DNA from 3 places in the Arthrobacter gengyunqii genome. Region 2 is predicted to be linked to each of the others. Evidence: riboswitches for the same ligand, from Rfam matches in the RefSeq annotation. Region 2 holds a riboswitch; each other region holds the start of a gene.
What was found. A riboswitch is a leader RNA that binds a small molecule or an ion and turns the genes downstream of it on or off. The one in region 2 is predicted to bind S-adenosylmethionine.

Region 1 (7,182 bases), 980 kb from region 2:
ACGCGTCCTCCGGGGTGGAAATCCCTCCCGCTGCAACCAACGGGAGCGGGCAGGCTTCTCGAACCTGGCCCAGCAGGTCCGTCAGCGCCACCTCGCCGGGGACCTTCCCGCTGTCCAGCGTTCCCCGGTGTCCGCCTGCCTCCGGGCCCTGCACGCACAGGATGTGCGCTCCCGCCTCCGCGGCCGCGCGGGCCTCGCCGGCGTCGGTGACCGTCACCACGCTGCAGATTCCCTGCGCCGCAAGCTCCGCGAAGACCGCCGGTTCCGGCAGTCCGAAGGTGAAGGACACTACCGGGACCCGCTCCCGCAGGACCAGCTCCAGCTTGGCCTGCCAGCCGTCGTCGTCGGTGGGATCCGGCATCCCGGGTTCGGGGACGGTGGTTCCAGCCGGCCCCTGCCCTGCTGCTGCGACCAGGTCCTCACGGAAGGTCAGGGCGGCTTCGATTCTTCGGGCTTGGGCTGCGGCCTTCGCCGCGGCCTGATCCTGCGCGGCGACCGGGTAGGTGTTGGCAGCATCCGGTACGAAGAGGTTCAGGCCAAAGGGCCTGCCGCTCAGCCGGCGCAGCTGGGTGATCTGGTCCGCCACGGATTCGGCGCTTTTGTAGCCGGCGGCCAGGAAGCCGAGCCCGCCGGCCTCCCCCACGGCGGCAGCCAGCTCCGGGGTGGAAGGCCCTCCGGCCATGGGCGCACCGATAACCGGAAGGGCGAGGGACTTTAGGGTGAACATGGTGCCGGATTACAGCGTGACGGTGCCGTCAATGCAGGTGACCGTGGATCCGCCCACCCAAATTTTGCGGTCCCGGGTGAAGACCCGGACCCGGCCGGAGCGCTGGACGGCAGTGCCCTGGGTGACGACGTAGCGTTCCGGTGCCAGTGAGGCTCCGATCAGCCACTGGGCGAGTCCGGCATTGAGGCTGCCGGTGACCGGATCCTCTGCAATACCGAGACCCGGTACGAAGGCGCGCACTTCAAAGTCCGTTTCCGCGTCCGCCGGCTGCGCACCGATGACGCCCACGCGCAGGTTGCCCATGATCGTCGGGTCCGGGTTCAGCGCCAGGACGGTTGCGGCGTCCGGGAGCAGCAGTCCCAGCCAGCCCGGTCCGTTGTCGATCCAGTTGGAGGCGAGGATTTGCTCCGTTTCCAGGCCCAGTGCCCGCCGGGCCTGGTCCAGGACGTCGTCCTCCAGCTCACCGGAGCGCAGCAGGGGCGGAGCGGCAAACGCCGCGATCCCGGCATTGGCGTGCAGCGTCACAAGCCCTATGCCGCATTCCTGCACGACGACGTCGGGGTACCGGCGCTTGGCTCCGGTCTCCAGCCAGGCGTGGCACGTGCCCAGCGTGGGGTGTCCGGCGAAGGGAATCTCCCCGCCGGGGGTGAAGATCCGGACCCGGTAGTCGGCCCCGTCCACGGTGGGCGGCAGGACGAAGGTGGTCTCGGAAAGGTTGGTCCACCGGGCAAAGGATGCCATCTCGGCATCCGTCAGCCCTTCCGCTTCGAGCACCACTGCCAGTGGGTTGCCCAAATACGGTTCGCTGCCGAAAACGTCCACCTGTTTAAACCACCGCTGTCTCATTCTTCACACTGTATCCCTTCATTCCCATGACTTTTATGAAGCGGAGTTTACGAACTGTGGCGGGGGTTTGTGTCCCGGTGCTGCCCGGCCTACGTTGGAGCAGGAATCAAGAGTTCCAGCCACGGGCCCTGGCCGGCTGGACGGCAACCCTCTCGCCGTAGCGGGGTGCTCCAGGTGACGATTCGGCCGCCCGAACCCATTCCGGCGCGGCAAGTACTGCGCTTCGCCGTTGCTTCTTTCCGGCCTGGCGCTTGAGGCAAAGGACCTATGCGCATGACACTTTTGACCGACCTTCAGCCCGCTGCGCTGCGGCGGGCCTTTTCCCGATTCCCCTCCGGCGTTGCGGCTTTGTGCGCGGTCATCGACGGAAAGCCGCAGGGCCTTGTCGCGTCTTCGTTTACGGTCGGGGTTTCCATGGATCCGCCGCTGGTGATGTTCGCCGTGCAGAACACGTCCCGCACCTGGCCCGTCCTGCGCGGTGCCGGACGGATCGGGGTGTCGGTTCTCGGATCCGATCATGAGGGCGTCTGCAAGCAGATTGCTTCCAATACAGGCGACCGCTTTGCCGGGCTGAGCCTGCACACTGACACCTCCGGTTCACTCTTCCTGGACCGGGCAGCCCTGTGGCTCGAGTGCTCTGTGGAAAAGGAGATTCCGGCCGGCGACCATGCGGTGGTGCTGCTGCGCGTCCACGGCCATGCTTCCCACGAGGACGCCCACGAACCGCTGGTCTTCCACGGCTCAGCCTTCCGGCATTTGGGGGTTCCCGCCTTCGCCTGACAGCCGCGGGCCGCCGTTTCCCTCCGGTTTGGGAAGTCCCTCCGGTTTGGGAAATCCCTGCCACTGCGGACCGGTCACTTTTTCCCAAAACGGAGGGAACGGGACAAAACGGAGGGAAACAAAGCCCTACATCCGGAAAGCACGGAGCCCGGCCGCCATAAAAGACGACCGGGCTCCGTGCACCGCTTGGGCCTGTCAGACTGTGCACCTGTCAGACTGTGCAACCCGCCAGGCTCTGCAACCAGTCAGGCTGTACAATCCGCCAGGCTCACCGGGGCAAGCCGGGCTGCATGTCCGCCGGGACTTAGCTTTCCTGCGGCTTGTCCTGCTTCTTCTCAGGCTTGAAGTCCACGCCGGCTTCCTTGCGCTGCTGGGCAGTGATCGGAGCCGGTGCCGCGGTCAGCGGGTCGTAGCCGCCGCCGGACTTCGGGAACGCTATGACGTCGCGGATGGACTCGGTGCCGGCCAGCAGGGCCACCACACGGTCCCAACCGAAGGCGATGCCGCCGTGGGGCGGTGCGCCGTACTTGAAACCTTCGAGCAGGAAGCCGAACTTCTCCTGCGCGTCCTCCTGCGAAAGGCCCATGACCTTGAAGACGCGTTCCTGCACGTCGCGCTGGTGGATACGGATGGAACCGCCGCCGATTTCATTGCCGTTGCAGACAATGTCATAGGCGTAGGCCAGGGCCGACTCCGGATCGGTGTCGAACGTGTCCATGAACTCAGGCTTGGGAGACGTGAACGCGTGGTGCACGGCCGTCCAGGCGCCGCCGCCCACTGCCACGTCACCGGCTGCCACAGCGGCCGACGCCGGCTCGAACATGGGAGCGTCCACAATCCACACGAAGGCCCAGTCGTTGGGATCGATCAGACCGGTGCGGTGGCCGATCTCCACGCGGGCGGCGCCGAGCAGTGCACGGGAGGCGGTTGTCTCGCCGGCAGCGAAGAAGACGCAGTCGCCGGGCTTGGCGCCAACCTTCTCCGCGAGGTTCTCACGCTCGAAGTCGGTGAGGTTCTTGGCAACGGGACCGGTCAGGGTGCCGTCCTCCTGGACCAGCACGTAAGCCAGGCCCTTGGCGCCGCGCTGCTTGGCCCATTCCTGCCACGCATCCAGGGTGCGGCGGGGCTGCGAGGCACCGCCGGGCATGACGACGGCGCCCACGTACGGGGCCTGGAACACGCGGAACGTGGTGTCCTTGAAGAAGTCGGTCAGCTCGGTCAGCTCCAGGCCGAACCGCAGGTCCGGCTTGTCCGAACCAAAGCGGGCCATGGCGTCCCGGTAGGTCATGCGCTGGATCGGGGTGGGGATCTCGACGTCGATCAGCTTCCACAGGGCCTTCACCACGGACTCGCCCAGGGCAATGATGTCGTCTTCCTCGACGAAGCTCGCCTCAATGTCCAGCTGAGTGAACTCCGGCTGGCGGTCCGCGCGGAAGTCTTCATCGCGGTAGCAGCGGGCGATCTGGTAGTACTTCTCGAAGCCGCCCACCTGCAGCAGCTGCTTGAACAGCTGCGGTGACTGGGGCAGTGCGTACCAGGATCCCGGGGCCAGACGCGCCGGAACCACGAAGTCGCGGGCACCCTCGGGGGTGGAACGGGTCAGCGTGGGGGTTTCGATTTCCACGAAACCTTCGTCATGCAGCAGGTTCCGGGCAATGCGGTTGGCCTCGGAACGCAGGCGCATGTTCCGGGCCGGAGCCGGACGGCGCAGGTCCAGGTAGCGGTGCTTCAGGCGGGCCTCTTCGCCAACCTCCACGTGCTCGTCAATCTGGAACGGAAGCGGGTCTGAGGTGTTCAGGACCACGACGTCGTCAGTGATGACTTCCACTTCACCGGTGGCCAGCGAGGGGTTCTCGTTGCCTTCCGGGCGCTTCTGCACGGTACCGGTGATCTGAAGGACATATTCGTTGCGCAGCCCGTGGAAGACGTCCTCTTCGCGGACCACCACCTGGGCCACTCCGGAGGCGTCACGGAGGTCGAGGAAAGCAACCCCGCCGTGGTCCCGCCGTCGGGCCACCCAGCCAGCGAGGGTGACGGTCTGTCCAATATGCTCGGCCCTTAGGGAACCAAGGGCATGAGTGCGCAGCACAGCAGTCCTTTCAAGATTGCTTGCGGAAAACACTGTTCCCGCTCATTGTGAATACAAGGTCTCTTCATGAGTTTACCGGTGTTCACATCCTTTCCCAGCCAAGGGCACGGCTGCGCAGCCCGGTGCGGGCGCGGCACCGCCCGGGCCCGACCGAATGGAGGGACGCGTGTCCGGAAGCTCCTCAGAGAAACTCCCGCTGGGCGGTTTTGACGCCACCACTGTGGGAATCGGCTGCATGGTTGGCGGCGGCATTTTTGTGGTCCTGCCGCTGGTTGCGGACGCTGCCGGCTTTGCACTCGCCGCGTCCCTGGCCCTTGCCGCACTGGTGGCCTATTGCACAGCGGCGTCCACTTTCCTGCTCAGCGCCGGGCTGCGCATCAGCGGGCACCGCAACGCCGGAGGTACAGCGCGTACCGCGGCCCGGGTCCTCATGGGGCCCTACATGGGTTTCTTCACGGGCTGGACGATGGTCTGCGCCCTGGTGACGTCTGCTGCCGTGCTCGCCCTGACCTTCGGGTTGTATGTGGTGCCCGGGCAAGCCCGGCCCGCAGCCGCTGGAGCAGCCGTGGCGGGAACCGCCCTGTACCTGTTCGGGCTGCAGCGCAGCACCTGGGTGATCCGTTTCGTGCTGGCCTTCGTGCTTGGCATGCTGGGTTTCGGCATCGTGGTCGCCTTCAACGAGGCCGGCGGGCCACCCCCGCAGCCCGGCGTGCTGGAGGAGACAGGATCAACCGCGGGGCTGCTGCAGGGTGCGGGCTTCGCCTTTTTTGCGTTCGCGGGGTACGCCCGCCTGGCTGCCGGCGGCTTCCGGGTCCGCGCTCCGGAGCGCAACATTCCCCGTGCCGTTCCGGCGTCCATCATCGTGGCGCTGGTCCTCTACCTGCTGGTTGCACTGTCCCTGGTCACTTGGTTTCAGGGACCTGCCGGACTGGCGGCGTCGATCGCCCCGCTGCGCGAGCCGGTGGCAACGGTGGGATTGGGCATCGGCACCGGCGCGGTGGCCATTGCCGCCGGCGCTGCGAGCCTGTCCGGAGTCTGGATCCTGATGGAGGGAAGCGCCCGCACTGCCGCGGCGATGGCCGGCGACGGCGACCTTCCCCGCGTTTTTGCGCATACCGGCGGAAAGCGGCAGGTGGCATGGCCTGCGGCTGCCGCGGCGGGCGCCGTCGTCGTCGTCCTGGTGCTGACCGTCAGCCTGGGCACTTTGCTGGCCCTGGCCTGCTTTGCCCTGCTGCTCCACGCTGCCATCACCAATCTGTGCGGCTACTCGCTGGAACACCGCCGCTGGTACACCCCGCGGGCAGTGAACCTGGCGGGACTGGCCGGCGCCCTGGTCACGGCGCTGAGCCTGCCGCCGACAGCCATCGTGCTGATGCTGATCGTGCTCGTGTTCGGGCTGGTGGTGCGGCTGACCTTCCGCCGGCCCGGGGCTGCTCCCCCGCCGGACGGAGTTTCGATTCCGCCGTCCTGACCGGTGCTAGCCCTGCGCCGCCCGCCAGGCCCGGATCAGCTCCAGCAGCTCCGCGCGGCGGGCCGGCTGCGCGAAGGATGCTTCCACGGAGTTGACGGCCAGCTGGGCAAGCTGGTCCGCGGACAGGTCAAAGGTGTCGCGCAGCAGCGCGAAGTTGTCATCCACGTAGCCGCCAAAGTAGGCCGGATCGTCGGAGTTCACCGACACGTTCAGCCCCGCGGCCAGCATCTGCGGCAGCGGATGATCAAGGAGGGTATCCACCGAACGCAGCCGGACGTTGGACAGCGGACAGATCGTCAGCGGAACCCGGTCCCGCACCAGGCGGTCCACCAACTCGGAATCATCCAGGCAGCGGACGCCGTGGTCGATCCGGTCCACCAGCAGCAGATCCAGTGCCTGTTCAATGTAGTGCGACGGACCCTCTTCGCCGGCGTGGGCCACGCATTTGAGGCCTGCTTCGCGGGCTCGGCGGTAGAGAGCCACAAAGCCTTCCGGCGGGTTGTCCGCCTCGGCGGAGTCCAGTCCGATTCCCACGATCGGCGCACGGGATTCGAGCAGCTGCTCCAGGACCTCTTCGGCTTCGGCAGCCGGACGGTCCCGCAGGAACGCGGCAATCAGTTCAGCGGAGATTCCGAAATCCTCCAGGCTGGTGGCCAGGACCGACGCCACCCCGTTGATGCAGTCCGCCAGCGGAACTCCGCGGAGCAGGTGCGCCTGCGGATCAACCATCATCTCCACATGCCGCACCCCCGCAGCGGCGGCCCGGCGCAGGTAGGCCCGGGTCATGTCCGCGAAGTCCGCTTCGGTCCGCAGCACCTCCATGTTGGCGTAGTAAAGGTCCAGGAAGGACTGCAGGTCGGTGAACTCATACCGGCTGCGCAGCTCCTCAAGATTGGCGTAGGGAAGTGCTGTTCCGTTCCGCGCCGCCAGTTCGAAGATCAGCTCGGGTTCGAGGGTGCCTTCGATGTGAAGGTGCAGTTCGGCGCAGGGCAGCAGAAGTTCGTCCGGTGCAGTGGGCATGGTTTAAGCGTAGGGGATCCCGGAGAATCGTGAACGGCAGCCTCATCTCCGGATCGGCGCACCGGGCTGCACCGTCCGGGTCTCCCCCGGTTGTTCGAACATTCCGTAGACCGGACCGGCCACCAGCCAGATTCCGGCCACCAGGCCGGCCCGTTTCACCCAATCCCAGAGCTCGCCCGTTTCGCCGGGAGCGGCGAGGAACGCGATCATGGCCAGCAGCACGGCAACCGCAATGCTCATGGCAATCAG
Region 2 (7,182 bases):
CGGAGTGCCGCCGGAAATCATGGGCATCGGTCCGGTCCCGGCCACGCAGAAGGTCCTCGCGCGCAGCGGCGTGAAACTTGCCGACGTCGGCGCCTTTGAACTGAACGAAGCCTTCGCCACCCAGTCCCTGGCCTGCATCCGCCGGCTCGGTGTGAACGAGGACATCGTCAACAACGACGGCGGCGCCATTGCCCTGGGCCACCCGCTGGGATCCTCCGGCTCCCGGATAGCCATCACCCTGTTGAACCGGATGGAACGCGAGGGTGCTTCCCACGGCATCGCCACCATGTGCGTCGGCGTCGGCCAGGGTACGGCCATGCTGATCGAGGCCGTGTAAATGGGCAACGATTACAGCTCCTTCACCACCCTGCAGATCACCGAGGGGAACGGGCGCGTCACCGCGGTCCTGAACCGGCCGGAAGTCCGCAACGCCATTGATTCCGCCATGGTGGACGAGCTGCACGTACTGTGTGCCGATCTGGAAGAGAACCCCCGGATCCTCATCCTGGCCGGAAGCAACGGGGTGTTCGCCTCGGGGGCGGATATAGCCCAGCTGCGGGAACGCCGCCGCGACGACGCCCTGCGCGGCATTAACTCCACCGTGTTCGCCCGGATCGCCAAGCTGCCCATGCCCGTCATCGCTGCCCTGGACGGCTACGCGCTGGGCGGGGGAGCGGAGCTGGCCTTCGCTGCGGACTTCCGCATCGGCACGCCAGGACTGAAGATCGGCAATCCGGAAACCTCGCTGGGGATTCTGGCCGCTGCAGGTGCCGCCTGGCGGCTGAAGGAACTCGTGGGCGAGCCGCTCGCCAAGGAGATCCTGCTGGCCGGACGCGTGCTGACGGGGGAGGAAGCGCTGGCGGCCCGCCTGGTCACGGAACTCGCCGCTCCCGAGCAGCTGCTGAACGCCGCGCACGCCCTGGCTGACCGGATCGACCGCCAGGACCCGCTGGCGGTCCGGCTCACCAAAACAGTTTTCGCCGCCCCGGCGGAGGCCCACCCCGTCATTGACACCCTGGCGCAGGGGATTCTGTTTGAATCGCAGGCCAAGTTTGACCGCATGTCGGCGTTTCTTGAGAGGAAGAAAAAGTAATGGCAGTTCCCTCCACGGTAGGCGTGCTCGGCGGCGGTCGGATGGGCGCAGGCATTGCCCACGCTTTCTGCACGGCCGGAGCAACAGTGGTGGTGGTGGAGCGCGACGACGACGCTGCCTCCGCCGCCCGTGACCGCGTCGCCTCAGCGCTGGCCAAGAGCGTTGAGCGCGGCACCGTCACCGAGACCATCGGGGACCTGACCGCGCGCCTGTCCGTGTCCACAGACTATGCGGCCTTCTCCGGAGCCGGATTGGTGGTGGAAGCGGTGCCTGAAGATTTTGGCCTGAAGTCGACGGCCCTGGTTGCGGTCGAGGAACAGCTGGGATCCGAGGCCTGGCTGGCCTCGAACACATCCTCGCTGTCCGTATCCGAGCTGGCGGAAAAGCTGCAGCGCCCGGAACGGTTCTGCGGCCTGCACTTTTTCAACCCGGTGCCTGCCTCCACCCTGATCGAAGTGGTGCTGGGCAAGCAGACCTCCGGGGAGCTGGCCGAGGCGGCCGCCGCCTGGGCGCAGGACCTGGGCAAGACCCCGGTGGTCGTGAACGATGCCCCAGGCTTTGCCAGTTCCCGGCTGGGAGTGGCCATTGCCCTGGAAGCCATGCGCATGGTGGAAGAGGGCGTGGCCTCGGCAGAGGACATCGATGCGGCCATGGTCCTGGGCTACAAGCACCCCACGGGTCCGCTGCGGACCACAGACATTGTGGGCCTGGACGTGCGGCTGGGCATCGCAGAGTATCTGGCCTCCACGCTGGGTCCCCGGTTCGAGCCGCCGCAGATTCTGCGGGACAAAGTGGCCCGAGGCGAGCTCGGCCGCAAATCCGGCAAGGGCTTCTTCGACTGGTCCTAGAAGGGCATGATGGGCAACCGAGGAGTGGAGTGGGAGGGCGCCGCCAACGCCCGTGACCTCGGCGGCATTCCCCTTTCCGGCGGAGGGGCCGTGGCGCCGCGCCGGATCTTCCGGATGGGCCGGTCCGAATGGCTGACGGAAAACGGCTGGCGGCAGGCGTACGACGACGGCGTCCGCACCGTCATCGACCTCCGCAACGACGTGGAGCAGGGCCGCCGGGACACCGACCCGGAAGTGAGCCCCGACGCCGCCGCAGGCATCACGTTCCTGACCCGGCCCACCCAGGAAGCGAACGACCCCGACTTCACCGCCTTGTGCGGCCCGTACATGGACTCCCCGCGCTACTACCGGGAAAACCTGCGCCGCTGGCCGGAGAAGATCGCCGCCGTCGTTGAGTCCATAGCGGAGGCCGGCGACGGCGCGGTGGTGATCCACTGCTCGGCCGGCCGGGACCGCACCGGGCTCATTGCCATGCTGCTGCTCCAGCTGGCCGGGGCATCACCGGAGGCCATTGCCGACGACTATGAGCAGGCAGTCCGCGGCATCAACGCGTTCCATGCCACTCAGGTGCATCCGCGCGAAAAGCCGCTGACTCCCGAGCAGGAAGACGCCCGGGTGGCCGACGGACGGCGTGAACTGCTCCGCGCCCTGGACGGTTTTGACGCCGAACAGTACCTGCGCTCAGCCGGGCTCAGCCCCGCTGAGCTTGGGCGTCTTCGGAGTCGTTTGCGCTGAGCCGTTTACAGGGATGGACCCTTTCCGGCGTCGCCAAGTAGAAAAAAGAGCGCCGGGCGGGGCTGTCGAAGCCTCCGGGCACCAGCAACGATGAATAGCGTGCGCACCACTGCGCCTGGCCGTTGGAATGGGCCAGCGCCTGCGCCAGGGAAGGCAGGTCATGGAACCACATCAGCTGCTGCTCGCCGTCTACCACCAATTGGATCAGGTCCAGATCGAGATCGACATAGGCCTGGGCATCCACCCAGTCATCGTAAACAGCCAGGCGCTTGCCGTGAATCAGGTGGACGTTGTGCCCGGGGGTGTAGCTGATGCAGCGGGTGTCACTGGAGATGCTCACAGTGTGTTCCTTTACAGGTTGTCCTTGCCTGCGCCGGGCGGCGTCAGGCCGCTTCGTCATCCGAACCACCCGCCGAACAATGGGGTTGGTGTGAGGCCAGTCGGAGCTTTTACGTGCCCGGATTCCTCCGGGCGCGTTGGCCACCTCTCGTGAAGCTGTCACCACCTTAGCGTATGCCGGTGACAGCCCGGAACCTGCGCCGGACGGGAAACATCACCGCCAGCCGGCCGCGGGGGCGACATGCTTCACGATGTTCTCCAGCAGCTGCACGTTGTAGTCCACGCCAAGCTGGTTGGGAACCGTCACCAGAAGCGTGTCCGCAGCCTGAACCGCGGTGTCGGCGGCAAGCTGGGCGGCAATGACATCCGGTTCGCCGATGTAGCTCTTGCCGAACCGGGCCAAGCCACCGTCGAGCCGTCCCACCTGGTCGCGGCCCTCGGCCTGCGCGCGCAGGCCGAAATACCGGCGGTCGGTGTCGGTCACCAGCGGAATGACGCTGCGGCTGACGGACACCCGCGGAGCTCCTTCATGCCCGGCGTCGGCCCAGGCCTTGCGGAACACCGCAATCTGCTCCGCCTGGAGTTCGTCGAAGGGCACGCCTGTGTCCTCCGTCAGCAGGGTGGAGCTCATCAGGTTCATGCCCTGCTCGCCGGTCCATTTGGCCGTCGCCCGGGTGCCGGAACCCCACCAGATCCGTTCTGCCAGGCCGGGGGACTGCGGATCGATGGCCAGCGCGTCGGAACTGCCGGTCATCATCGGATCCGCGTTCGCCAGGCCTGCACCGGCAATCGCCGCCCGGAACACCAACGTGTGCTTGCGGGCCTCATCCGCATCGGTGCTATCCCCGGTGGGAACGTAGCCAAATGCCTCATAGCCGCGCAGCGCGGGCTCGGGTGAACCGCGGCTCAGCCCCAGCTGCAGCCTGCCGCCGCTGATCAGATCCGTGGCCGCCGCTTCTTCGGCCATGTACAGCGGATTTTCGTACCGCATGTCGATCACCGCCGTGCCCAGTTCAAGCCGGTGAGTCCGGGCAGCCATGGCGGACAGCAGGGGGAACGGTGCAGCGAACTGCGGGGCAAAGTGATGGACCCGCAGGAAGGCTCCGTCAATGCCCACTTCCTCGGCCGCCACCGCCGTTTCAACGGTCTGCAGCAGGGCGTCGCGGGCGGTGCGGACAAAAGAACCCTGCACGTCGCGGTAATGTCCAAAGGACAGGAAACCGATCTTCTTCATGTTCATTCACAGCACCGGTTTCCGAGCAGATATTCCCGGTTGCCGGCTCCTCGGCGCCATTGGATGAGAGGCGAACAGCATGCACCTGACCATGGTCCCCGGGATCGGCGGTTCCAATGACGAGCATTGGCAAAGCCGGTGGCAGGACGGTGCGGCGGACGTGTCCCGGATTTCGCCGTCGTCCTGGGATGACCCGAACCTGGAGAACTGGATGGGTGCGCTCGACGACGCCGCCGGCTCCCGCGGCGGCGACACCATCCTCGTGGCCCACAGCCTGGGCTGCCTGGCCTCTGCCGAGTGGCTGCTGCGCAACCCCGAAGGCGCCCGCGGCGTGCTGCTGGTGGCTCCGCCCGATCCGGCCGAGCCTGCCTTTCCCGACACAGCGGGCTCCTTCCGGGACCCGCGGCTGCAGCCGCTGCCGGTGCCCGGACTGCTGATCGCCAGCGAGAATGATCCGTACTGCACGCTCCCGGGAGCACGGCTGCTGGCCGGAGCCTGGAATGTCCCCGTGATCGACGCCGGCCCGCTGACACACATCAATGACGAAAGCGGCATCGGCGACTGGCAGCAAGGGCGGAACCTGCTGACGGCGTTTGCCGCGGGCCTGGGTGCCGTCGTTCCCCTCGACTGAAAAGTCGGGTAAGAATGGGCGCATGAAACTTCCGGTAATGCCGCCTGTGGCTCCCATGCTGGCCAAAGCCGTGACCGCTCTGCCCGAGGGTGAATACTCCTATGAACCCAAGTGGGACGGCTTCCGCTCCATTATTTTCCGCGACGGGGATGAGCTGGAGATCGGCAGCCGAAACGAAAAACCGATGACCCGGTACTTTCCGGAACTGGTTGAGGCGCTCAAAGCCAACTTGCCCGAGCGCTGCGTGGTGGACGGCGAGATTATCCTGATCAGCGAATCAGGGAAGCGGCTGGACTTTGAGGTCCTGCAGCAGCGCATCCATCCGGCAGCCAGCCGGGTGAAGCTGCTGGCCGAGCAGACACCGGCGGCCTTTGTTGCCTTTGACCTGCTGGCGCTGGACGACACCGATTTCATGGACCGACCGTACGCGGAGCGCCGCAGTGCGCTGGAAGCCGCGCTTGCCGACGCCGACGCACCCGTTTATCTGACCGCCCGCACCACCGATCCGGGCACCGCGCAGCGCTGGTTCAGCGAGTTTGAAGGTGCTGGCCTGGACGGCATCGTCGCCAAGCCCCTGGCGGATTCCTACCAGCCGGGCAAACGCACCATGGCCAAGTACAAGCACGAACGGACCGCGGACTGCGTACTGGCCGGCTACCGGGTGCACAAGTCCAGCCCCGACGCCGTCGGCTCGCTTTTGCTGGGTCTCTACAACGACGACGGTGAACTTACCAACGTGGGGGTGGCCGGAGCGTTCAGCATGGCCCGGCGGCGTGAACTGTTCTCGGAACTGCAGCCGCTCGTCTCGGATTCGGCGGACCACCCGTGGACGGCGGACAAACAGGACGCCGGGACGCGCACGCCCCGCAACTCCGAGGGCAGCCGCTGGAGCGGCGGCAAGGATCTCTCCTTTGTGCCGCTGCGGCCCGAGCGCGTAGTGGAGGTCAAGTACGACCACATGGAGGGAGAACGGTTCCGGCACACCGCGCAGTTTCTGCGCTGGCGGCCGGACCGCTCACCGGACTCGTGCACCTACGGCCAGCTGGAGGAGCCGGTGAAATTTGACCTCACGGAAGTGCTGAGCGCGCCGGCGGGAAGCTAGCTTTAACCGCGGCCGCGGCAGTGTCCCCGGCCGTTCTGGCCCAGCCGTTCCACGTCCACTGCGGCGGTAATGGCGGCGAAGTACCCCTCGCTGTACCCGGTGGCCGTGGGATGCAGGGCAAAGGGGCCGTCCGCAAGGATCCAGGGGTCCGGTGAGCCGATGCCGTGGCCGGCAAAAGCTTCGGTCACGTCCACGAAGGTGCCGTCGCCCACTTGCCCCGCGACAACGGCGTTCAGCGCATCGGTTCCGGCGTTGAACAGGGTCTGGGCCTCCACGCTGAGAAGGCCAGGGGTGCTGGCCTCGAACAGGTGCGGGTAGCCGGCCACCACCAGTTCTGCCCGCGGTGCAGCTTCGCGGATCTGGGCAAAGCTGGCCTGCAGCTGGGGAACGACGGCGGTCTCCGCGAAGGCCTGTGCCGCAGCCAGTGCGGGGGCGCAGGTCTCCGGCAGCGCCGCTCCGGCGCAGGCAGCCACTACGGAGCCGAACTGCACGTCATTGCCGCTAATGGTGACGGTGACCAGATCGGTCTGCCGGTTCAGCAGATCGGCGGAGACGGCGGTGGAGATCTGCTCAGGCAGGTCCACGGGGCCTGCGGGCGGGGCCGGGTCGGTGGTCAGCGCCGTGGCTCCGGCGCAGGACTGATCGCTGTCCAGCTCCACCCGCGGCAGGGCATCCAGCAGGGTCGGATAGCCCTGGGCCGTGCGGCGGCAGGCGTCCAGCAGCGGGCCGCCGCCGAACCCTGAAGCGTAGGAATCTCCGAACGCTACGTAGTCGACCGTTCTGTCCTTGCCATTCCCGTGACCCCCGCCATTGCCGTGACCATTGCCGCCGCCACCGTGACCGCCGCCGTGTCCGCCTCCATTGCCGTGACCATTGCCGCCGCCACCGTGACCGCCGCCGTGTCCGCCTCCATTGCCGTGACCATTGCCGCCGCCACCGTGACCGCCGCCGTGTCCGCCTCCATTGCCGCGGCCTTTTCCATGACCATAACCGCCGTAACCGCCGTAGGACTGGGCCTCCTGTCCGGAGCCGGAACCGGACACGGTTTCCGCCGCGGAAGCTGGCACGGCAGCCACCGCCGAGGACAACACCCCGGTCAGGCCAAGCAGCATGGCGCCAACAAGGCCGCTGTGCCGCAGCCGGGCGGGCCGCTTGGATTTGCCCGAAGGGCCGGGGGATGACGGAGGTGAAGCTGCGGCC
Region 3 (7,182 bases), 680 kb from region 2:
ACGGGAAATCCTCGTAAGCGCCCGGGAACCCCAGGCATACCCGCCTCACTTCTGCCGCGTCCATCATTCGAGCGTAGTCCGCTGCCACGCCGCAGCGCCACAGGTGACAAAATGGAAACCAGACCAGCAGCAACCCGGCACACACCGCACGTGTGCTCACCTGACGGAGGACAGTTTTGGCTCACACAGGACATGGGGACCGGCTCGCTTCGGCCGCAGAAAAAGCGGCGGATTCACAGGGATTTGAGCGGGCCGCGCGCGTTGGATACGTCGCCAGCGGAGTGCTGCACCTGCTGATCGGCGTGATTGCCCTGCAGATCGCCTCCGGCAGCGGCGGCAGTGCGGATTCCTCCGGAGCCGTCGCTGCCCTGGCTGCCCAGCCCGGCGGACTGATCCTGCTCTGGATCTGTTTCCTGGGCTGCCTTGCCCTCGCATTATTCCAGGCATCGCGCGTCTGGCTGGACGGCCGCGGACTGCAGGGCAAAGACGCCTGGAAAGTGCGCGGCTCCGCGGCCACCCAGGCCATCACCTACGGTGCGATCGGCGTATCCTTCGGCACCGTTGCCTTGGGCGGCGGCACGGACAGCGGCGAGAGTTCCGCAGGCTGGAGCGCCAAGCTGATGGCTCAGCCGGCGGGCGCCGTCCTGCTGGGCCTGGTGGGACTCGGCATCGTCGTTGTTGGCGGATATTTCATTTTCAAGGGCGCCACCGGACGTTTCCGCAAGGATTTGTCGGCGATCCCGGCGGGCACCTGGGACCGCGCCGTCACCATTACCGGCACGCTGGGCTTTGTCGCCAAGGGAGTGTCCCTGGCTATCCTGGGCATCCTGGTGATGGTGGCCGCTTTCACGGCCGCCCCGGAGAAGTCCACCGGGCTCGACGGCGCACTCCACGCCCTGCGCGAGCAGCCCTTCGGCGGGCTGGCGCTGGGAGCCGTGGGCGCGGGAATGATCTGTTACGGGTTGTACACCGGGATCCTGCGCGCCCGGTTCGCCAAGCTGTAGCCGGTTACAGGCCGAAGCCGGGCGCCTCGATGACCGGACAGGTGTCCATGACCACGTCCAATCCGGCGTCGGCCGCACGCTGCGCAGCCGCCTCGTCGATGACGCCCAGCTGCAGCCAGACGGCTTTGGCGCCCGCTTCGATGGCCTGGTCCACGATGTCCCCGACACGGGACGAGTTTACAAAGCAGTCGACCACGTCGATCTGCCCGGGAACCTCGCTGAGCCGCCGGTAACCCGTGTTGCCGTGGACGTCGTCGCCCTTGAGGCTGACCGGAATGATTTCCATGCCCAGGTGGTCCTGGATGTAGCGGGACACCCCGACGGCGGTGCGGCGCGGATTGTTGGACAGTCCCACCACCGCCCAGCGGGCACCCCTGTTGCTCAGGAGGGATTCGACAACTGCGGAGTCATTGACGTGTGGCATCGGCCGTCCTTTGGTGGGGTGCTGGATCGGGCTCCAGCTTACGCCCGCCGCTGTGCCTCGGCTCAGCTCAGGAAAGACTCGATTGCCTCAGCAAGGGCTTCCTCCGGCACACTGACACTGCTTCCTTCCAGCAGCTGGAACTCTCCTTCTTCCAAGGCATCGGCGGCCTGGCGTGCGAGGTCCTGCGTCTCGTCGCCGCTGGCGTTCCCGGCCAGCACCAGCACCGGAACCTGGACGCCGCCGAGTCCTTCCAGTTCAGTCTGCAGGACCAGCATCTCGTCGTCGCCCTCGTTCAGGGCCAGCGTCGGTTCCAGGGCAACGACGCGCGTAATCACCGCGGATTCCTCGGCAGCGCGCAGCGCCAGGAAGGCACCCGAAGCGAAGCCGTAAAGGTCAGCGGTTCCACCGGCCACCTGCACCACCGCCAGCAGGTCATCGACGTCGGATTCCGCCGTGTACTCCTCACCGACGCCGCTTTCACCCAGCCCCCGGCGGTCATAGGTGTAGACGGTGTGATTGCTCGAAAGCAGCTCGGCCAGCGCACGGGTGCTGGAGCTGTTGCGGTCGGCGGTCAACGGATCCACGATCACCAGCGGCGGTCCGTCACCCTGCCGGGACCAGGCAATGCGGGTGCCGTCTGCGGAAAGGGCCATGCCGGTGGCACTGGGTGAGGGTTCCATGGCGGACTCCTGCTCGCTGAAGGGGCGCTGCGCGGACCCTTCAAACGTAAAGAGGCGGTCCGTCCCCGGTCAATGGCTCCGCACCGAACCAGCCTTCTGCAGCCGGAAGGACGCGCCGCGGTGGTTTTCCGGCAGCTTGTCCCCGGCACCGAAGAGCTTATTCCGCAGGGTCCCGGGAGCGTACTCCGTGGGATATGCCCCGCGCTTCTGCAGCTCGGGAACCACGAATTCCACCACATCCTCGAACGTGCCCGGAGTAACGGCGTAGGCCAGGTTAAAGCCGTCGACGTCGGTCTCCTCCACCCAACGGATCAGCTCCTCGGCCACCTCCGCACCGGATCCGACCAGCCTCGGGCCCAGGCCCCCAATGCCGGCGCTCTCGGCGATGTCCCGCACCGTCCAGGGTTCGCCGTCGTCCTTTACTTTCTGGAAGTTGGCGGCCGCGGACTGGATGGCATTGGATTTCACGGCGCCCAGCGGCTGGTCGAGTTCGTAGGTGGAGAGATCAACTCCCATCCAGCCGGACATCAGGGCGAGGGCGCCCTCGTCGCTGATGTAGCTCTGGTAGTCCAGGTGCTTGGCTTCGGCTTCCTCCGTTGTTGCGGCCGTGATGATGGTCAGCAGGGTGTAAATCCGGATGGAGTGCCGGTCCCGGCCGGCGGCCTCGGCGGCGTCGCGGATTTTGGTGACGGTTTCCTTGAGCTTCTCCACCGTGGACGCGCCGACAAACACTGCTTCGGCGTTCCCGGCAGCAAAGGCGATGCCCCTCGGTGAGGCACCGGCCTGGTAGATCACCGGAGTGCGCTGCGGCGAGGGCTCGCTGATGTGAATGCCCGGGACCTTGAAGTACTTGCCCTCGTGGTTGATGTCGTGGACCTTCGCCGGATCGGTGAACACGCCGGTCTCCCGGTCCCGGACAACGGCGTCGTCCTCCCAGGATCCTTCAAGCAGCTTGTAAACCACCTCAAGATATTCATCGGCGTGGTTGTAGCGCTCGTCGTGCTCCAGTTGGTCTTCGGCACCCATGTTGCGTGCCGCCGAGGGCAGATACCCGGTCACCACGTTCCAGCCGACCCGGCCGTTGGTGAGGTGGTCCAGGGTGGAGAGGCGCCGGGCAAACGGGTAGGGGTGCTCATACGCGGTGCCGGCCGTGACGCCGAAGCCGAGGTGTTCGGTGACCAGGGCCATGGCGGAGACCAGCAGCAGCGGGTCATTCACCGGCACCTGGGTGCCCTGGCGAAGGGTGGCATCGTTGGAGGACCCGTAGACGTCATAGGTGCCCAGGACATCGGCAATGAAGATTCCGTCGAACAGGCCGCGTTCGCAGGTCCGGGCCAGATGCGTCCAGTAGCTGAGCTTGGTGTAGTCAGCCGAGCGGTCTTCAGGGTGGCGCCAGAGTCCGGGCGACTGGTGGCCCACGCAGTTCATGTCGAAGGCGTTGAACCGGATCTGCCGCGGGGTGCGCTGGTCGAGCTGTTCGACCGGCTCGGACTGGCTGGACTGGTCGGATTGGCTGGGCAGGCTGGCCACGGGGACATCCTTCGGAAACGGGACGCACCTGCGAAGGAGCGCCGTACTTGCCGTTCGCGGACGCGACACGGCCGGATCCTCATCTGGGGCACCCCGCTACGGAAAGAGGGTTGCCGCCCAACCAGCCAGAGCTTTGCGTTGGGACTCATGATCCTTCGGCTCCAGTATTCGCACAGCGCTGATCAGCGGGCAAGCCGTAGCCGTCACGGAGCGTAACGGCAGACGGCGGCCCAGGTGCCTGCGGTGAAGGCGGCGTCGAAATATTACGCAGGGGACTTGCCGCTTTCCGCAATCGAGCGTTTAGTTGCACTTGACCATCCCGAGCGGCTGAGAGACCTGGATCAGTGAAGCCGCAGCAACCCTGGTTGCCGTCCCTCCTCCTTGAGGAACGGCAATAGCGAGGACAGCACCGCAGGAGGCCCGCAACGGCCCAAGGTGTTATCCGTAGGGTGCTACTGCCAGGACCGATGGAGAGTTAACATGACCGCTCTGGCTTCACAGTCCCCTGCCGCCGCGCCGCCCCACGGGCGCACCGCCGGCTCCGCACTGCCCGTCACCTTTTCCTCGCTGGGCCGCGCCTTCGGCTCCGGCAGTGAAACTCATCAGGTGCTGCGGGACATAACCTTTGACATTCACGCCGGTGAGGTCCTGGCCATTCTGGGCTCCAGCGGCTGCGGAAAGTCCACGCTCCTGCGCGCCGCCGCCGGCCTGGATGCTCCAACGACCGGAGAAGTCCGCATCGACGGAACACCGGTCCGCGGCATCGATGACCGGTGCGCCGTCGCGTTCCAGGAACCGCGGCTGTTGCCTTGGCAAACTCTGCAGGCCAACATTGCCATGGGCCTGCCCAAGAGCATGAGCGCTAAAAACGGTAAGGCCAAAGTGGCCGAACTCCTGGAGCTGGTGGAACTGGCGGCGTTTGCCAAGCACCGGCCGCGGGCAGTCTCCGGAGGTATGGCGCAGCGCGCTTCCCTGGCTCGGGCCCTGGCACGAACCCCCGGGGTGCTGCTGCTGGATGAGCCGTTCGGCGCGCTCGATGCTTTGACCCGACTCAAGATGCAGGACCTGCTGCTCGCGGTGCACCGCGCCAGCCCCACCACGGTACTGCTGGTGACCCATGACGTGGATGAGGCCCTCCAACTGGCCGACCGCATCATCATCCTGGGCAAGGAACCCGGTGTTACCGGGGCCGCCATCACCGAGACCATCACCGTGCCCGGCCCGCGTCCACGAGACCGCGCCTCGGCGGAGCTGGCCCGAATGCGCGGCGAACTCCTGGCCCGCCTCGGCGTCGATCGCCACTAAGCCGCTCCTCCCCGGCGTCGCCCCCTCCTTGCTTGGGGCCGCTCCATCAGCAGTTCTGCGCCCCTTTTGCGCCTGAACCGCGACTATTCGCAGCCAACTCTTCAGAAAGAACTCCCATGAACAGCCGTTCCCACAGTTCCCGCCCCGCCCGCACCACCCTTAGAACCCTGGCCGCCGTTGCCGCCGCGGCTTCCCTGCTGCTGACCGGGTGCGTGGCAGGCGAGGATTCCGATGCCGCCGCCAACGCAGGCGCAGCCGACGGCGGAACCCTCACGCTCGATTTCGCCACCTACAACCCGCTGAGCCTGATCATCAAGGACCAGGGTTGGCTGGAATCCGCCCTGGCCGACGACGGCGTCACGGTGGAGTGGGTGCAGTCCGCCGGCTCCAACAAGGCCAATGAGAACCTGCGCTCCGGGGCAATCGATGTCGGTTCCACCGCAGGGTCCGCAGCCCTGCTGAACCGCGCCAACGGATCCCCGATCAAGGCCATCGACATTTTCTCCCAGCCGGAATGGGCGGCCCTGGCGGTGGGCGCCGACTCCGCCATCACCTCGGTAGCGGACCTCAAGGGCAAGTCGGTCGCCGCAACCAAGGGCACCGACCCCTACTTCTTCCTGGTGCAGGCGCTGGAGGAGGCCGGCCTGACTCTGGAGGACGTCACCGTTGAGCAACTGCAGCACGCGGATGGCCGGAGCGCCCTGGAAAACGGATCAGTGGATGCCTGGGCAGGGCTGGACCCGATCATGGCGGGTGCCGAACAAAACGGTGCCCGGTTGATCCACCGCAACCTGGACTTCAACACCTACGGCATCCTTGCCGCCAACGAATCCTTCCTGACAGAGGATCCGGAACTGGCCCAGGCCGTGGTCAACGCATATGAGAAGGCCCGCGCGTGGGCTGCTGAAAACCCGGAGGAAACGGCGCAGATCCTGGCCGATGTTGCCGGCCTGGACCTGGCAGTGGCCCAGACCGTGGTGCTGGAACGCAGCAACCTCGACGTGGACCCCGCCCCGGGTGAGGCCCAGCGCAGCGTGCTGGAGAAAATCGGCCCCACACTGGTGGAAACCGGAGACGTGGCCGGCCAGGACGCCGTGGACAAGGCACTGGACGGCCTGTTCGATGACTCCTTCGTGAAGTCCGCTGATCCCGAGTCCATTTCGGATGCACAATGAGTTCGGTCCTGAAGACCCCGGCATCCGCGAGCGCCGGTGCCGGGAATACAGCGCCGGCCGGCACCATCCTGACCAGTCGCTGGACCCGCGCGGGTCTGGGCCTGGTGGTTCCCGCCCTGGTACTGGCCGCCTGGCAGATCACCACGGCGGCCGGGATCTTCAGCCCGGTCCAGCTGCCTTCGCCGTCGGCCGTCTACACCGCGGCGGTTGACCTGATCGGCCGTGGACAGCTTGGCCTGCACGTTGCCATTTCCACCCAGCGGGTGCTGGTCGGCTTTGCCATCGGCGCCCTGCTGGGCCTAGCGCTGGGCGCGGTGCTGGGGCTGTCCCGGCTGGCGGAAGTCCTGCTGGGTCCGATGATCGGCGCGCTGCGCGCGGTGCCGTCCCTGGCCTGGGTGCCGCTGCTGATCCTGTGGCTGAAGATCGGCGAGGATTCGAAGATCACCCTGATTGCCATCGGCGCGTTTTTTCCCGTGTTCACCACCGTGTCCCTGGCGCTGCGCCACGTGGACCGGAACCTGGTGGAGGCTGCCCGCGCCTTTGGACTCAACGGGCTGAAGCTACTGAGAACGGTGCAGCTGCCCGCCGTCGTGCCGGCGGTGTTCTCCGGCCTGCGGTTGGCACTGGCACAGGCCTGGCTGTTCCTGGTTGCCGCTGAACTTATTGCATCGTCCATGGGTCTGGGATTCCTGCTGATCGATTCGCAGAACAACGGGCGCACGGACCGTCTGCTGCTGGCCATCGTGCTGCTGGCCGTCATCGGCAAGATCACCGATGCTTTGCTCGGCCTGGCGGAAAAATGGGCGGTGGCAAAATGGGCCTGACATCCACTCTTACTGCGGACCCAACCGCCGAAACCGAGCGGATCGCGTTCTGGGAAGCCGCAGCCAGGCAGCTGCAGTGGGAGCAGCCCTGGCACACCGCGCATACGTTTACCCCGCCGCAGCGGCTGAGCGGACCGGAGATCCCGGAGTCCGACGCCGACTACAGCGTCCCGGCCATCGAGTGGTTCGCCGGCGGAACCCTGAACGTGGCCGTGAACTGCGTGGACCGCCACGTTGCCG

Region 1: another riboswitch for S-adenosylmethionine. It lies ahead of MUG94_RS10020 (flavin reductase family protein); the one in region 2 lies ahead of MUG94_RS14675 (hypothetical protein).
Region 3: another riboswitch for S-adenosylmethionine. It lies ahead of MUG94_RS00920 (LLM class flavin-dependent oxidoreductase); the one in region 2 lies ahead of MUG94_RS14675 (hypothetical protein).

The regions. Positions count from the first base shown of each region.
Region 1 is NZ_CP095461.1:2,200,156-2,207,337, forward strand. Features, by position in the region: gene MUG94_RS10010 (nitronate monooxygenase) at 1-727, opposite strand, end outside; gene MUG94_RS10015 (PhzF family phenazine biosynthesis protein) at 737-1,573, opposite strand; SAM riboswitch class IV at 1,678-1,795, shown strand; gene MUG94_RS10020 (flavin reductase family protein) at 1,847-2,353, shown strand; gene aspS (aspartate--tRNA ligase) at 2,658-4,442, opposite strand; gene MUG94_RS10030 (APC family permease) at 4,609-5,913, shown strand; gene MUG94_RS10035 (adenosine deaminase) at 5,920-6,933, opposite strand; gene MUG94_RS10040 (hypothetical protein) at 6,976-7,182, opposite strand, start outside.
Region 2 is NZ_CP095461.1:3,180,831-3,188,012, reverse strand. Features, by position in the region: gene MUG94_RS14695 (thiolase family protein) at 1-337, shown strand, start outside; gene MUG94_RS14690 (enoyl-CoA hydratase/isomerase family protein) at 338-1,093, shown strand; gene MUG94_RS14685 (3-hydroxyacyl-CoA dehydrogenase family protein) at 1,093-1,941, shown strand; gene MUG94_RS14680 (tyrosine-protein phosphatase) at 1,951-2,676, shown strand; gene MUG94_RS14675 (hypothetical protein) at 2,633-3,016, opposite strand; SAM riboswitch class IV at 3,032-3,171, opposite strand; gene MUG94_RS14670 (LLM class flavin-dependent oxidoreductase) at 3,230-4,255, opposite strand; gene MUG94_RS14665 (RBBP9/YdeN family alpha/beta hydrolase) at 4,329-4,880, shown strand; gene MUG94_RS14660 (ATP-dependent DNA ligase) at 4,903-5,982, shown strand; partial or broken gene MUG94_RS14655 (SGNH/GDSL hydrolase family protein) at 5,985-6,734, opposite strand; gene MUG94_RS14650 (hypothetical protein) at 6,780-7,163, shown strand.
Region 3 is NZ_CP095461.1:173,984-181,165, reverse strand. Features, by position in the region: gene MUG94_RS00940 (MmcQ/YjbR family DNA-binding protein) at 1-64, opposite strand, end outside; gene MUG94_RS00935 (DUF1206 domain-containing protein) at 177-1,004, shown strand; gene MUG94_RS00930 (CoA-binding protein) at 1,009-1,428, opposite strand; gene MUG94_RS00925 (alpha/beta fold hydrolase) at 1,491-2,108, opposite strand; gene MUG94_RS00920 (LLM class flavin-dependent oxidoreductase) at 2,178-3,557, opposite strand; SAM riboswitch class IV at 3,677-3,791, opposite strand; gene MUG94_RS00915 (ABC transporter ATP-binding protein) at 4,119-4,943, shown strand; gene MUG94_RS00910 (aliphatic sulfonate ABC transporter substrate-binding protein) at 5,060-6,118, shown strand; gene MUG94_RS00905 (ABC transporter permease) at 6,115-6,942, shown strand; gene acs (acetate--CoA ligase) at 6,933-7,182, shown strand, end outside.